DNA from 3 places in the Shinella yambaruensis genome. Region 2 is predicted to be linked to each of the others. Evidence: predicted binding sites of a transcription regulator. Region 2 holds the regulator's gene; each other region holds the start of a gene.
The links. The regulator PhoB, encoded in region 2, activates phosphate uptake and scavenging genes when phosphate is short. The targets are predictions, from matches to a motif close to TGTCATNNANCTGTCAT.

Region 1: the regulator PhoB is predicted to act here: its motif matches at 1,036-1,052, upstream of WMC41_RS05030 (RNA degradosome polyphosphate kinase).
Region 3: the regulator PhoB is predicted to act here: its motif matches at 2,288-2,304, upstream of WMC41_RS20130 (DUF2794 domain-containing protein).

What each region holds. Positions count from the first base shown of each region.
Region 1 is NZ_CP150638.1:1,025,669-1,029,819, forward strand. Features, by position in the region: gene hdaA (DnaA regulatory inactivator HdaA) at 1-685, shown strand, start outside; gene WMC41_RS05030 (RNA degradosome polyphosphate kinase) at 1,157-3,373, shown strand; gene WMC41_RS05035 (Ppx/GppA family phosphatase) at 3,385-4,151, shown strand, end outside.
Region 2 is NZ_CP150638.1:127,089-131,239, reverse strand. Features, by position in the region: gene WMC41_RS00700 (aspartate aminotransferase family protein) at 1-658, opposite strand, end outside; gene WMC41_RS00695 (GcrA family cell cycle regulator) at 1,082-1,612, shown strand; gene phoB (phosphate regulon transcriptional regulator PhoB) at 1,759-2,442, opposite strand; gene phoU (phosphate signaling complex protein PhoU) at 2,462-3,190, opposite strand; gene pstB (phosphate ABC transporter ATP-binding protein PstB) at 3,245-4,060, opposite strand; gene pstA (phosphate ABC transporter permease PstA) at 4,074-4,151, opposite strand, start outside.
Region 3 is NZ_CP150638.1:4,123,463-4,127,613, forward strand. Features, by position in the region: gene WMC41_RS20120 (IS110 family transposase) at 1-912, shown strand, start outside; gene WMC41_RS20125 (DUF1223 domain-containing protein) at 1,197-1,916, shown strand; gene WMC41_RS20130 (DUF2794 domain-containing protein) at 2,325-2,699, shown strand; gene WMC41_RS20135 (GNAT family N-acetyltransferase) at 2,704-3,255, opposite strand; gene pyc (pyruvate carboxylase) at 3,388-4,151, opposite strand, start outside.

The DNA.
Region 1 (4,151 bases), 900 kb from region 2:
GACATCGCGCAAGACAGCCGAACAGTTGCCGCTGGCCTTCGGGCACGACCCCGCGACGGGGCGTGACGACCTTCTGGTCGCCGAGCCGGTCAATGCCGCCGTGGCGATGATCGACGCCTGGCCGCACTGGCCTTCGCCCGTCGTCGTCATCGCAGGCCCCGTCGGCTCGGGAAAGTCGCACCTCGCCGCCATCTGGCGCGAGAAGGCGGGTGCCGAGATCATCGAGGCGAAGGCGGGCAGGGGCGCCGAGGCGGCCGCCGAGCGCGGCCCCGTGCTCATCGAGGACGCCGACCGCGCCGGTTTCGACGACCGCGCGCTCTTCCACATCATCAACAATGTGCGCCAGCACGGCCACACGCTGCTGATCACCAGCCGGCTGTGGCCGATGTCCTGGCCGGTCGAGCTGGCGGACCTGCGCTCGCGCCTGAAGGCCGCAACGGTGGTGGAGATCGGCGAGCCGGACGACGAACTGCTCTCGCAGGTCATCATAAAGCTCTTCGCCGACCGCCAGCTCTTCGTCGACGAAAGGCTCGTCGCCTATATCGTCGCGCGCATGGAGCGCTCGCTGGAGGCCGCCCAGACGCTCGTCGAACGCCTCGACCGGCTGGCGCTCGCCCGCGGCAGCCGGATCACCCGCACGCTGGCGCAGGAAGTGCTGGGCGAAATGGTCGGCGGCGAGGAGTGAGCCGGAGAGTTCAAGCCGGCATCCGGTGATCCCCCCTGGCCTGCCGGTCATCTCCCCCTCAAGGGGCAGGGCTATCGCCTATGGAAGGAAACCGTCGCCCCATCCCCTTCTCCCCCGCGGGGAGAAGGTGCCGGCAGGCGGATGAAGGGGATGGCAAAGCCGCAAAGGCTCGATCCGAGCCACCCTCTCATCCGACCCTTCGGGCCACCTTCTCCCCGCGAGGGAGAAGGGGAGAGCGGCGACGCCGCATTCCACCACAGGTGATTGTCTTGTCCTCAGGGCGGGATGGCCTGCCTGCCAGAAGGAACACCCGGCGATTGCTCGGCGAATTCCACCGACCCCGGATTGACTGTCACAGTTCCGTCGTCAAACTGCGCTAAGCGGTTCGGAGAAAAGTGGAAATCGGTTTCCGTCCGAACCCGCGTGGAAAGCATGCGGCCGATCTGGCGGCGAAGTGGGGCGGACTCTCCAATGGATACAGCGACTTCGGAACATGCGCAGGAAAAGCCTGTCGAGCAGGTGCCGCCGCCGGAAGGGGCGAGCGCCGATGTCGCGGCCCTGATGGCAAGCCCCGAACGCTTCATCAACCGCGAATTCTCCTGGCTGCAGTTCAATCGCCGCGTGCTCGAGGAAACGCTGAATACAGCCCATCCGCTCCTGGAGCGCGTGCGCTTCCTGTCGATCTCGGCCGGCAACCTCGACGAGTTCTTCATGGTGCGCGTCGCCGGCCTCGAGGGCCAGGTGCGCCAGGGCGTCGGCATCCGCAGCCCCGACGGCAAGACCTCGGCCGAGCAGCTCGACGATATCCTCAAGGAGATCGACAATCTGCAGATGGAGCAGCAGGCCTCGCTTGCCGTGCTCCAGCAGTACCTCGCCAAGGAGGATATCCTGATCGTCCGCCCGACCGCGCTCACCAGCGACGACAAGGTCTGGCTGCAGCAGGAATTCACCCAGTCGATCTTCCCCGTGCTGACGCCGCTGTCGATCGACCCGGCGCACCCGTTCCCGTTCATCCCCAATCTCGGCTTCTCGATCGGCCTGCAGCTGGAAAGCACGACGGGCAAGGAGCCGATGACGGCGCTGCTGCGCCTGCCGGTGGCGCTCGACCGCTTCATCCGCCTGCCCGACGCCAAGGGCGCGATCCGCTACATCACGCTGGAGGATGTCGTCGGCCTCTTCATCGGAAAGCTCTTCCCCGGCTACATCGTGCGCGGCTCGGGCACCTTCCGCATCATCCGCGACAGCGATATCGAGGTGGAGGAAGAGGCCGAAGACCTCGTGCGCTTCTTCGAGACGGCGCTGAAGCGCCGCCGCCGCGGTTCGGTGATCCGCATCGAGACCGATTCGGAAATGCCCGAATCGCTGCGCCGCTTCGTCGTCGGCGAACTGAACGTGCCGGACAACCGCGTCGCCGTCCTGCCCGGCCTTCTCGCCCTCAACACGCTGTCGGAAATCGCCAAGGCGCCGCGCGACGACCTCCGGTTCGAGCCCTACAATGCCCGATTTCCCGAGCGCGTCCGCGAGCATGCCGGAGACTGCTTCGCCGCCATCCGCGAAAAGGACATGGTCGTCCACCACCCCTACGAAAGCTTCGACGTGGTGGTCCAGTTCCTTCTCCAGGCTGCGCGCGATCCTGACGTCCTGGCGATAAAGCAGACGCTCTACCGCACCTCCAACGACAGTCCGATCGTGCGCGCGCTGATCGACGCGGCCGAGGCCGGCAAGTCGGTGACGGCGCTGGTGGAATTGAAGGCCCGCTTCGACGAGGAGGCGAACATCCGCTGGGCGCGCGACCTGGAGCGCGCCGGCGTGCAGGTCGTCTTCGGCTTCATCGAACTGAAGACCCATGCCAAGATGTCGATGGTCGTGCGCCGCGAGGAGGGTAAGCTGCGCACCTACTGCCACCTCGGCACGGGCAACTACCACCCGATCACGGCGAAGATCTACACCGACCTTTCCTTCTTCACCTGCAACCCGACCATCGCCAGCGACATGGCGAACATCTTCAACTTCATCACCGGCTACGGCGAACCGGAAGCCGGCATGAAGCTCGCCTTCTCGCCCTATACGCTGCGCCCGCGCATTCTCCGCCACATCGAGGAGGAGATCGCCCATGCGAAGAACGGCGCGCCGGCGGCGATCTGGATGAAGATGAACTCGCTGGTCGATCCCGACATCATCGACGCGCTCTACCGCGCGAGCCAGGCGGGCGTGGAGATCGACCTCGTCGTGCGCGGCATCTGCTGCCTGCGTCCGCGGGTTCCCGGGCTTTCCGACAATATCCGCGTCAAGTCCATCGTCGGCCGCTTCCTCGAACATTCCCGTATCTTCTGCTTCGGCAACGGCCACGGGCTTCCCTCGGACAAGGCGCTGGTCTATATAAGCTCCGCGGACATGATGCCGCGCAACCTGGACCGGCGAGTCGAGACACTCGTGCCCTTGATCAACCGGACGGTGCATGAGCAGGTTCTCTCGCAGATCATGCTGGGCAATCTCATCGATAACCAGCAGAGCTACGAGATTCTTGCGGACGGAACGTCCCGGCGCATGGAAGTGCAGCCCGGTGCCGAGCCGTTCAACGCTCAGCACTACTTCATGACCAATCCCAGCCTGTCCGGCCGGGGTGAGGCCCTGAAGTCCAGCGCACCGAAGGCGATCGCGGGCTGGCAAGGCCGCCGGAAGAAGTAAACTGGATATGCATGGTTGAGTCTGAAGCCCAGGGGCGTTTGCCTGGAATTGCCCCGGTGTCAGTCGTGGATATCGGTTCCAACTCGATTCGCCTCGTGATCTACGAGGGCATGAGTCGGTCGCCGGCCATCCTGTTCAACGAGAAGGTCATGTGCGGCCTCGGCAAGGGTATTGCCAAGACCGGCCGCATGGATCCGGCCAGCGTCGAGCGGGCGCTTGCGGCGCTGCATCGTTTCAAGGCCCTGTCCTGGCAGGCGCGCGCCTCCACCATGTTCGCGCTGGCGACCGCCGCCGCGCGCGAGGCGGAGAACGGCCCCGATTTCATCCACCAGGCAGAGCTCATCCTCGGCCAGAAGGTCCGCGTCCTGACCGGCGAGGAGGAGGCCTATTTCTCCGCGCTCGGTATCGTCAGCGGCTTTCATGATCCGGACGGCATCGTCGGCGACCTCGGCGGCGGCTCGCTGGAGCTGATCGACGTGGCAGGCGCCATGATCGGCCGCGGCATCACGCTGCCGCTCGGCGGCATCCGGCTTTCGGAAGCCTCCGGCGGCTCGCCCGCCCAGGCCCGCATCGTCGCGCGAAAATACCTGCGCACCGCCAATCTCCTGAAGAACGGCGCCGGTCGCGCCTTCTACGCCGTCGGCGGCACCTGGCGCGCCATCGGGGCGCTCCACATGGAGGTGCAGAACTACCCGCTGCACATGATCCAGGGCTACGAGCTCGGCTTTTCCGACGCCATGGATTTCCTGACGGACATCGTGACGGCCAAGGACCAGAA
Region 2 (4,151 bases):
TCTGCACCTCATCCAGGATGAGCAGCAGGCCGTATTCGTCGCAGAGCTGGCGCAGCTCCTGCATGAACTCCTTCGACACCGGGCGCAGCCCGCCCTCGCCCTGCACCGGCTCGATCAGGATGCCCGCCGTTTCCTCGGTGATCGCATCCTTGACGGCCGCGATATCGCCGAAGGGAACCTTGAGGAAGCCCGGCGCCTTGGGGCCGAAGCCCTCGATATACTTCTCCTGACCGCCGGCGGCGATCGTCGCGATCGTGCGGCCGTGGAAGGCGCCTTCGAAGGTGATGATGTGGTACTTGCCGGCATGACCCTTGGCGAAATGGTAGCGCCGCGCCGTCTTGATCGCACATTCCAGCGCCTCGGCGCCCGAATTGGTGAAGAACACCTTGTCGGCGAAGGTTGCCTCCGTCAGCCGGCGGCCAAGGCTTTCCTGGCCCGGAACCTCGTAGAGGTTCGACAGGTGCCAGACCTTGTCGGCCTGGTCCTTCAGCGCGGCGACGAGATGGGGATGTGCATGGCCCAGCGAATTGACGGCGACGCCGGCGGCAAAATCGAGATATCGCTCGCCATCCTCGGTGATCAGCCACACGCCCTCCCCGCGCGTGAACCTGAGCGGCGCACGCATATAGGTTTCATAGAGCGGCGCGACATCGGCCATGCACGGATCCTCCGAAAAGAGATGCGGAAAAACAGGAATGCGGCTTGACTTTTCCGGGCTTCAGAAAAACCAAAAGCCGCCTTTCGGCGGCATGCCGCACTATCGGCATTTCCCATTGGGATGTCAACAAAATCGCGCCCGAAATGGCGCTGAACATCCCGCAAGGTGAGGATTCGCGGCACGCACGGAAGGTGTCTCTATCGAGTCACACCCGACCAGCAAGTTGGGGAAAACTCCGAAATCGATTCGCCCGGATTCCGGCGACTCTTGTCACAGAGTCCACCGGTCTCTAGGTTGAAGACCAATTACTAGACTGCATGCGGCGGAACTAGTCACCAAAAGAGTTAGGGCGTTCAGGTTCCGGACCCGTCCGGAACACGACGAGGGATTCCCGCATCCTGGGCGCCGAGCGGAGACGAAAACATGAACTGGACAGACGAGCGCGTCGAGAAACTCAAGAAACTCTGGAGCGAGGGCTTGAGCGCGAGCCAGATCGCGGCGCAGCTCGGCGGCGTCAGCCGCAACGCAGTCATCGGCAAGGTGCACCGGCTGAACCTGCCCGGCCGCGCCAAGGCCGGCGGCACGCAGGCCGCGGCACGCCCGAAGCGCCCGGCCCCGGCGACGCCGCGCCCGTCGAATTTCACGGCCCGTCCGGTCACCACCCGTGCCGTCGCCCGGCCGGCCGGCAACACCATCCCCAAGGAAGAGATCGATTTCGAGACGCAGGCCGAGCAGCTCCCGGTTCCGGCCAACGGCAACAACGTGGTCGTGCCGATGTCGCGCCGGCTGGAGCTGACCCAGCTCACCGAACGCACCTGCAAATGGCCGATCGGCGACCCGCTCAACGACGACTTCCACTTCTGCGGCAACGAGTCCCCGGACAACTCGCCCTACTGCACCTACCACCAGCGCCTCGCCTACCAGCCCTCGGCCGAGCGCCGGCGGATGCGGTAACGTTTCCCACGGCAGGACATGCGATGCGGGCCCGAAAGGGTCCGTTTTCGTTTGCGGCGCAGGATAGCCCCTCATCCGCCGGCCCCGCACAAACGCAAACAGGCCCCTGAGGGCCCATTTCCGTCCTTGGGAGGAATCCCGTTCGCTCAGGCCTCCAGTGAATAGCCCGCGCCGCGCACGGTGCGGATGACGTCCTGCATGTTGGCGAAGTTGAGCGCCTTGCGCAGGCGCCCCACATGCACGTCGACGGTGCGTTCGTCGACATAGATGTCGTGGCCCCAGACGCCATCGAGAAGCTGCGAGCGCGAGAAGACGCGGCCGGGCGAGGTCATCAGGAATTCCAGGAGACGGAACTCCGTCGGGCCGAGGCGGACCTCGCGGGTGCGGCGGTGGACGCGGTGTGTCTCGCGGTCGAGCTCGATGTCGCCGCAACGCAGCACCGTCGAGACAACCTCGGGCTTGGCCCGGCGCAGCATCGCCCGCACGCGGGCGACGAGTTCCGGCGTCGAGAAGGGCTTGACCACATAGTCGTCCGCGCCGGTGGCAAGGCCGCGCACGCGCTCGCTCTCCTCGCCGCGCGCCGTCAGCATGATGATCGGCAGGCGCTCGGTTTCCGGACGCTGGCGCAGGCGCCGGCACAGTTCGATGCCGGAGACGCCGGGCAGCATCCAGTCGAGGATGAGGAGGTCCGGCATGCGCTCCTGCAAGCGCATCTCGGCCTCGTCACCGGAGAGGATCGTATCGACCTCGAAACCTTCCGCTTCCAGATTGTAACGCAGGAGGACGCTGAGAGCCTCCTCGTCTTCCACGACGGCAATTCTGGGCACCATGAAGCGAATCCTGCTCTCTTTACTCGGACGCGTCGGCGACGCCGGCCGCGACGACGGAGGTCGAGGTATCGTCCTTAGGACGCTCGCCCTCCGGCTGCGAGCCGGTCGCCATGTAGTAGATGGTTTCGGCGATGTTGGTCGCATGGTCGCCGATGCGCTCGATGTTCTTGGCGCAGAACAGGAGATGCGTGCAGGGCGTGATGTTGCGCGGGTCTTCCATCATGTAGGTGAGGAGCTCGCGGAACAACGAGGTATAGATCGCATCGATCTCGTCGTCGCGCTCGCGGATGGCCTTGGCCTTCTCGATCGAGCGGGTGGCGTAGACGTCGAGCACTTCCTTGAGCTGCATCAGCGCGAGCTCGGCGAGGTGCTCGAGGCCGCGGGCCAGCTTGCGCGGCATGCCGGAGCTCTGGACGGCGATGACGCGCTTGGCGGTGTTCTTGCCGAGGTCGCCGACGCGCTCCAGCTCGGCGGCGATGCGGATCGCCCCCATGATCTCGCGCAGGTCCGCCGCCATCGGCTGGCGCTTGGCGATGGTGACGATCGCCTTGTCGTTGATCTGGCGTTCGGCGGTGTCGAGGATGACGTCCTCGGAGATGACCTTCTGGGCCAGCGCGGCATCCGTCGTGACGAGCGCTCGGACGGAATCGGCCACCATCTGCTCGGCCGTGCCGCCCATTTCGGAGATGCGGCGGGAAAGGTATTTCAGTTCTTCGTCGTAGATGGAGACGATATGGCTCGATGACATGGCTTTGTCCTTAATGCACTCGGGGTTCAGGGGTTCAGCGTCAGCCGTTAGCCGTCAGCCGAAGCGGCCCATGATGTAGTCCTGCGTGCGCTGGTCATCCGGATTGGTGAACATCTTGTCGGTGTCGTTCTCCTCGACGAGGTTGCCGAGGTGGAACATGGCGGTGCGCTGCGAGACGCGGGCCGCCTGCTGCATCGAGTGCGTCACGATGACGATGGTGAAGTTGGCGCGCAGCTCGTGGATCAGCTCCTCGACCTTGGCGGTCGCGATCGGATCGAGCGCCGAGCAGGGCTCGTCCATCAGGATGACTTCGGGGCTGACGGCGACGGCTCTGGCGATGCACAGGCGCTGCTGCTGGCCGCCGGAGAGGCCGGTGCCACCCTCTTGCAGGCGGTCCTTCACCTCGTTCCACAGGCCAGCCTTCTGCAGGCTCCGCTCGACGATGGCGTCGAGATCGACCTTCGACTTGGCAAGACCATGGATGCGCGGCCCGTAGGCGACGTTCTCGTAGATCGACTTCGGGAAGGGATTCGGCTTCTGGAAGACCATGCCGACGCGGGCGCGCAGTTCCACGACGTCGATCGCCGGATCGTAGATATCGTCCGTGTCGAGCGTGATGCGGCCGGTGACGCGGCAGCCGTCGATCGTGTCGTTCATGCGGTTCAGCGTGCGCAGGAAGGTCGACTTGCCGCAGCCCGACGGGCCGATGAGCGCGGTCACGGTGTTCTCGCGGACGTTCAGGTTGACGTCGTAGAGGGCGCGCTTGTCGCCGTAATAGACCGAGACGTCCTTGCCGATCATCTTGTAGGAAATGTCGTTCATTTTCTTGTCCAGCGCTTTCTCGACTGCTGCTTCTGACATCATGTTCATAAGACCGGTCCTTCTACCAGCGCCGTTCGAAACGGCGGCGCAACAGGATAGCGCCAACATTCATGAGGATGAGGAAGATGAGGAGCACGAT
Region 3 (4,151 bases), 610 kb from region 2:
ACCTTCATCGGCTGCGACATCGGCAAGGACATGATCGACATCTTCGATCCGAAAACGGCCAGGTTCTGCCGCATTCCCAACGAGCAGACCGCGCTGTCCGCTTTTGCCCGTGGCCTCGACCCGGCCACCGACCTGGTCGTCTTCGAGGCGACAGGTCATTGCGACCGGCTGCTGCGCCTGTGTCTTTCGCAGGCCGGCATCGCCTTTGCCCGCGTCAACCCGAAGACGGCCCGGCGCTTTGCCGAAGCGCGGGGACGGCTGGCCAAGACCGACCGCATCGATGCCCGCTCGCTTTGCGAGATGGGAACCATGTTCGGCCTGACGGCCGAGGCGCCGCCTTGCCCGGTGCGCGAGCGGCTGGCGGCCCTTGCCCGCCGCCGGGACCAGCTCGTCGATGCCCGTGCAACCGAGCGCCGGCATCTTTGCGATGCCTTCGATCCCGCCGTCCGCGCCGACATCGAGGCCATGATCGCCATCCTCGGCGAGAGGATCGCCTCGATCCAGGCTGCGATCGACGAGCAGATGAAGAATGGACATCTCGCTCAGCAGGCGCACCGCCTTACCTCCGCGCCCGGCGTGGGCAAGGTGACAGCCTTGACCCTGCTGGCCCATATGCCCGAACTCGGCAGCCTTTCGCCCAAAACAGCCGCAAGCCTTGCCGGCCTTGCTCCCTTCAATGACGATTCCGGCAGGAGATCCGGCCGCCGCCGCATCAAGGGCGGCAGGCCACGCGTGCGAAAGGCCCTCTACATGGCGGCTCTCGGCGCGATCAAGGCTTCAGCGCGCCTGCGCGCCTTCCATCAGGCCGTCTCAGCCAGAACAGGTTCCGCAAAGGCCGGCATCATCGCCGTCGCAAGAAAGCTCATCACGATCCTCAATGCAATGCAGCGCGACAAAACCAACTTCGATTGAACACAGTTGCCATGCGGCACCTGCGGCTGTAGATGGTCGGGTCGAGCCCGACCATGACGGAGGGGAGGTTGGTGGACGTGATCAACAGTCCAATGCCGGGGTTGCAAACCCCGGCATTGCTATTTTCCAGAGCATTTTTCTCAGCTATGAAGCTCACTCCATCGTGACTTCCTGTTGAAGCGGCAAGCGCGTATGACGGGCTCAAAAGGCCGGTATTTGCCGGCGCTCCACTGGAATTGATCATGCCGAGACCGCACATACCGCATTGTCTGGCGATCCTGCTGATGCTGGGGGCCGGCATCGACGCCGCCCATGCCGGGGAGACCGTTCGGCCCAAGGGCGTGGTCGAGCTTTTCACCAGCCAGGGCTGTTCGTCCTGTCCGCCCGCCGACAAGGCGCTGGAGACGCTGGCACGCGAGGGCGAGGTCGTCGCGCTTTCCTACCACGTCGACTACTGGAACTATCTCGGCTGGGCCGACACGCTCGCTTCCAAGGACAATACCGACCGGCAATATGCCTATGCCCGCATGTTCGGCCGCAACGGCGTCTACACGCCGCAGGCCGTGTTGAACGGCCGCGAGCACTTGAACGGCGCCGACATCGCCGGCATCCGTTCGCGGATCAGCGCCATGCCCGGCGAGAGGAAGGGCCTCGAAGTACCGGTCGATGTCGAGGTGAAGAACGATGAATTGCGCATTCGCGTCGGCCCCGGCGAAGGCAAGGCCAATATCGTCATCGCCTATTTCGAGCGCGAGCGTACGATCAACATCGACAAGGGCGAGAACCGCGGCAAGACCGTGAACTATTGGCACGCCGTCACCGACATGGAGACGATCGGCATGTGGGAGGGCAAGGAGACCAACCTGGTGCTGCCTGCCGACATGCTGAAGAAGAAAAAGAAGTCCGGCGGCTGCGCCGTGCTGCTCCAGCGCATGCGCACGGCCGATACGCCCGGCGCCATCCTGGGCGCGACGGTGCTGACGGGCCACAAGGCCTCGCGGTAGGACAGCTGCACCCCGTGCAGCGCCTGCGGCGGCCTTGCGGAAACAGCATGGAGAAAACGAACACCCTGGGACGCGCGAGCGTTCCGGGGGAGGTCCGGTCCGGCTTCTTCGAGGGGCTTGGGGCTTGAGGGTTCGAAGAAAGACGGACCGGACCTGGACGAAGTCGCCGGCAACGGAATACAAGGCGACCTCGACAGACGCTTCCCATACCGGCCGCTTCCCGCACAAGGCAGCGGGCCGGCACGAGCTGCGACCGGCGAACTCTCTCCTGTAATTTGGGCGTCTGTTTGTCTGAATTGCGGCGAGACGGATTTTTGCGAGAACGCCCACGCCGACCATCCGCCTTGCATTTCGACACCGCTCAGGCACACTGTCATCGAGCCGTCATGGACGAAGCGCGGAGATTCGATGACCGACCAGCCGGATTTGCAGGCTTCCAACGTCGTGGTCGACCTGCTGGATTACCGAAACAGCAAGGATCCGCTGCCGGTAACCTTCCATCGACGCGAGCTCGACGCAATCCTCTGGGTCTATGGCCGCATGGTCGGCGAAGGGGAATGGCGTGACTACGCCATCGACCACCTGCGCGACAGGGCGGTGTTCTCCGTCTTCAAGCGTTCCGGCGAAATGCCGCTCTACCGCATCGAGAAGAACCCGAAGCTTGCCGCCAAGCAGGGAGCCTACAGCGTGATCAACACGCATGGCACCATCCTGAAGCGCGGCCACGAGCTGAAACAGGTGCTGAAGGTCTTCGACAAGGTGCTCCGTCTCGTCGAGACGTGAACCGCTACACCATCGTTCCCGGAAAATCCGTGGCGGACGGCTCGGTTTCCGCGCCGTCGCCGAGCGCGCGCTGCATGAAGACCGTATCGAGCCAGCGCCCGTGCTTGAAGCCGGTCGCCGTCATGTGGCCGCTATGCGCGAAGCCCGCCGCGCTGTGCACGGCGATGGAGGCCGGATGCGCCCCGCCGATGACGGCCACCATCTGCCGGAAGCCGAGCGCCGTGCAGCGGCGGATGAGTTCGGCGAGCAGCGCCCTGCCGACGCCCTTGCCGCGCGCGTCCGGCGCCAGATAGACCGAATCCTCGACCAGCCAGCGATAGGCCGGCCGCGTGCGGAAGGCCGACGCATACGCGTAGCCGAGGATGAGGCCGGTCTGCTCCACCGCGACGATATAGGGATAGCCCTTGCCGGTGATCGCCTTGAAGCGCGCCTCCATCTCGTCGAGCGACGGCGGGTCGATCTCGTAGCTCGCCACCCCGTTCAGCACGGATTCGCGGTAGATTTCGGTGAAGGCGGAGATGTCGCCGAGGGCGGCGGTGCGGATGATGAAGCTCATGGAAGCCTCAGGGTCTCGAAGGTGATTTCAGGAAAAGCGAGCGCCGGTTTTGCGTCCGAAATCATCCGAAAACAAGGGAAGGATGCGGAATGGAGCGCCCATCCCACATCCTTTCCTGGTTTTTTTTGAACGTCAGGCGCCGTAGACGATCAGCAGGTCCTTGGCGTCGATCTGATCGCCCGCTTTGACGAGGACCTCGGAGATCGTGCCGTCCTTTTCGGCATGGAGCGCCGTTTCCATCTTCATCGCCTCGATGGAGAGCAGCACGTCGCCGGCCTTGACCTCCTGGCCGGCCGAGACCGAGACCGTCGAGATGACGCCCGGCATCGGCGCGCCGAGATGGGCGGCATTGGCGGTATCGGCCTTGCGGCGGACGGCCGAGGTGGCGGCGCGGTTGCGGTCCGGCACCTTGATGAGGCGCGGTTGGCCGTTCAGCTCGAAGAACACCTTGACCATGCCCTGCGCATCCGGCTCGCTCCTCGCCTGGTGCAGGATGACGAGCGACTTGCCCTTCTCGATTTCCGGCTGGAGCTCCTCGCCCGGCGCAAGCCCGTAGAAATAGGCCGGCGTCGGCAGCACGCTGACCGGACCGTACATGTCGGCGGCCAACGCATAGTCGGTGAAGACCTTGGGATACATCAGGTAGGAGGCGAATTCGAAGTCGTCGACCTTGCGCTCCAGCTTCTCCTCGATGGCCTTGCGTTCGGCATCGAGATCGGCGGCCGGCAGCAGCGAGCCGGGCACGGCCGTATAGGCCGCCTCGCCCTTCAGCGCCTTCTTCTGCAGGCCCGCCGGCCAGCCGCCCGGAGGCTGGCCGAGATCGCCCTTCAGCATCGAGACGACCGATTCCGGGAAGGCGATGTCCTTGGCCGGGTTCTCGACGTCGGCGACGGTGA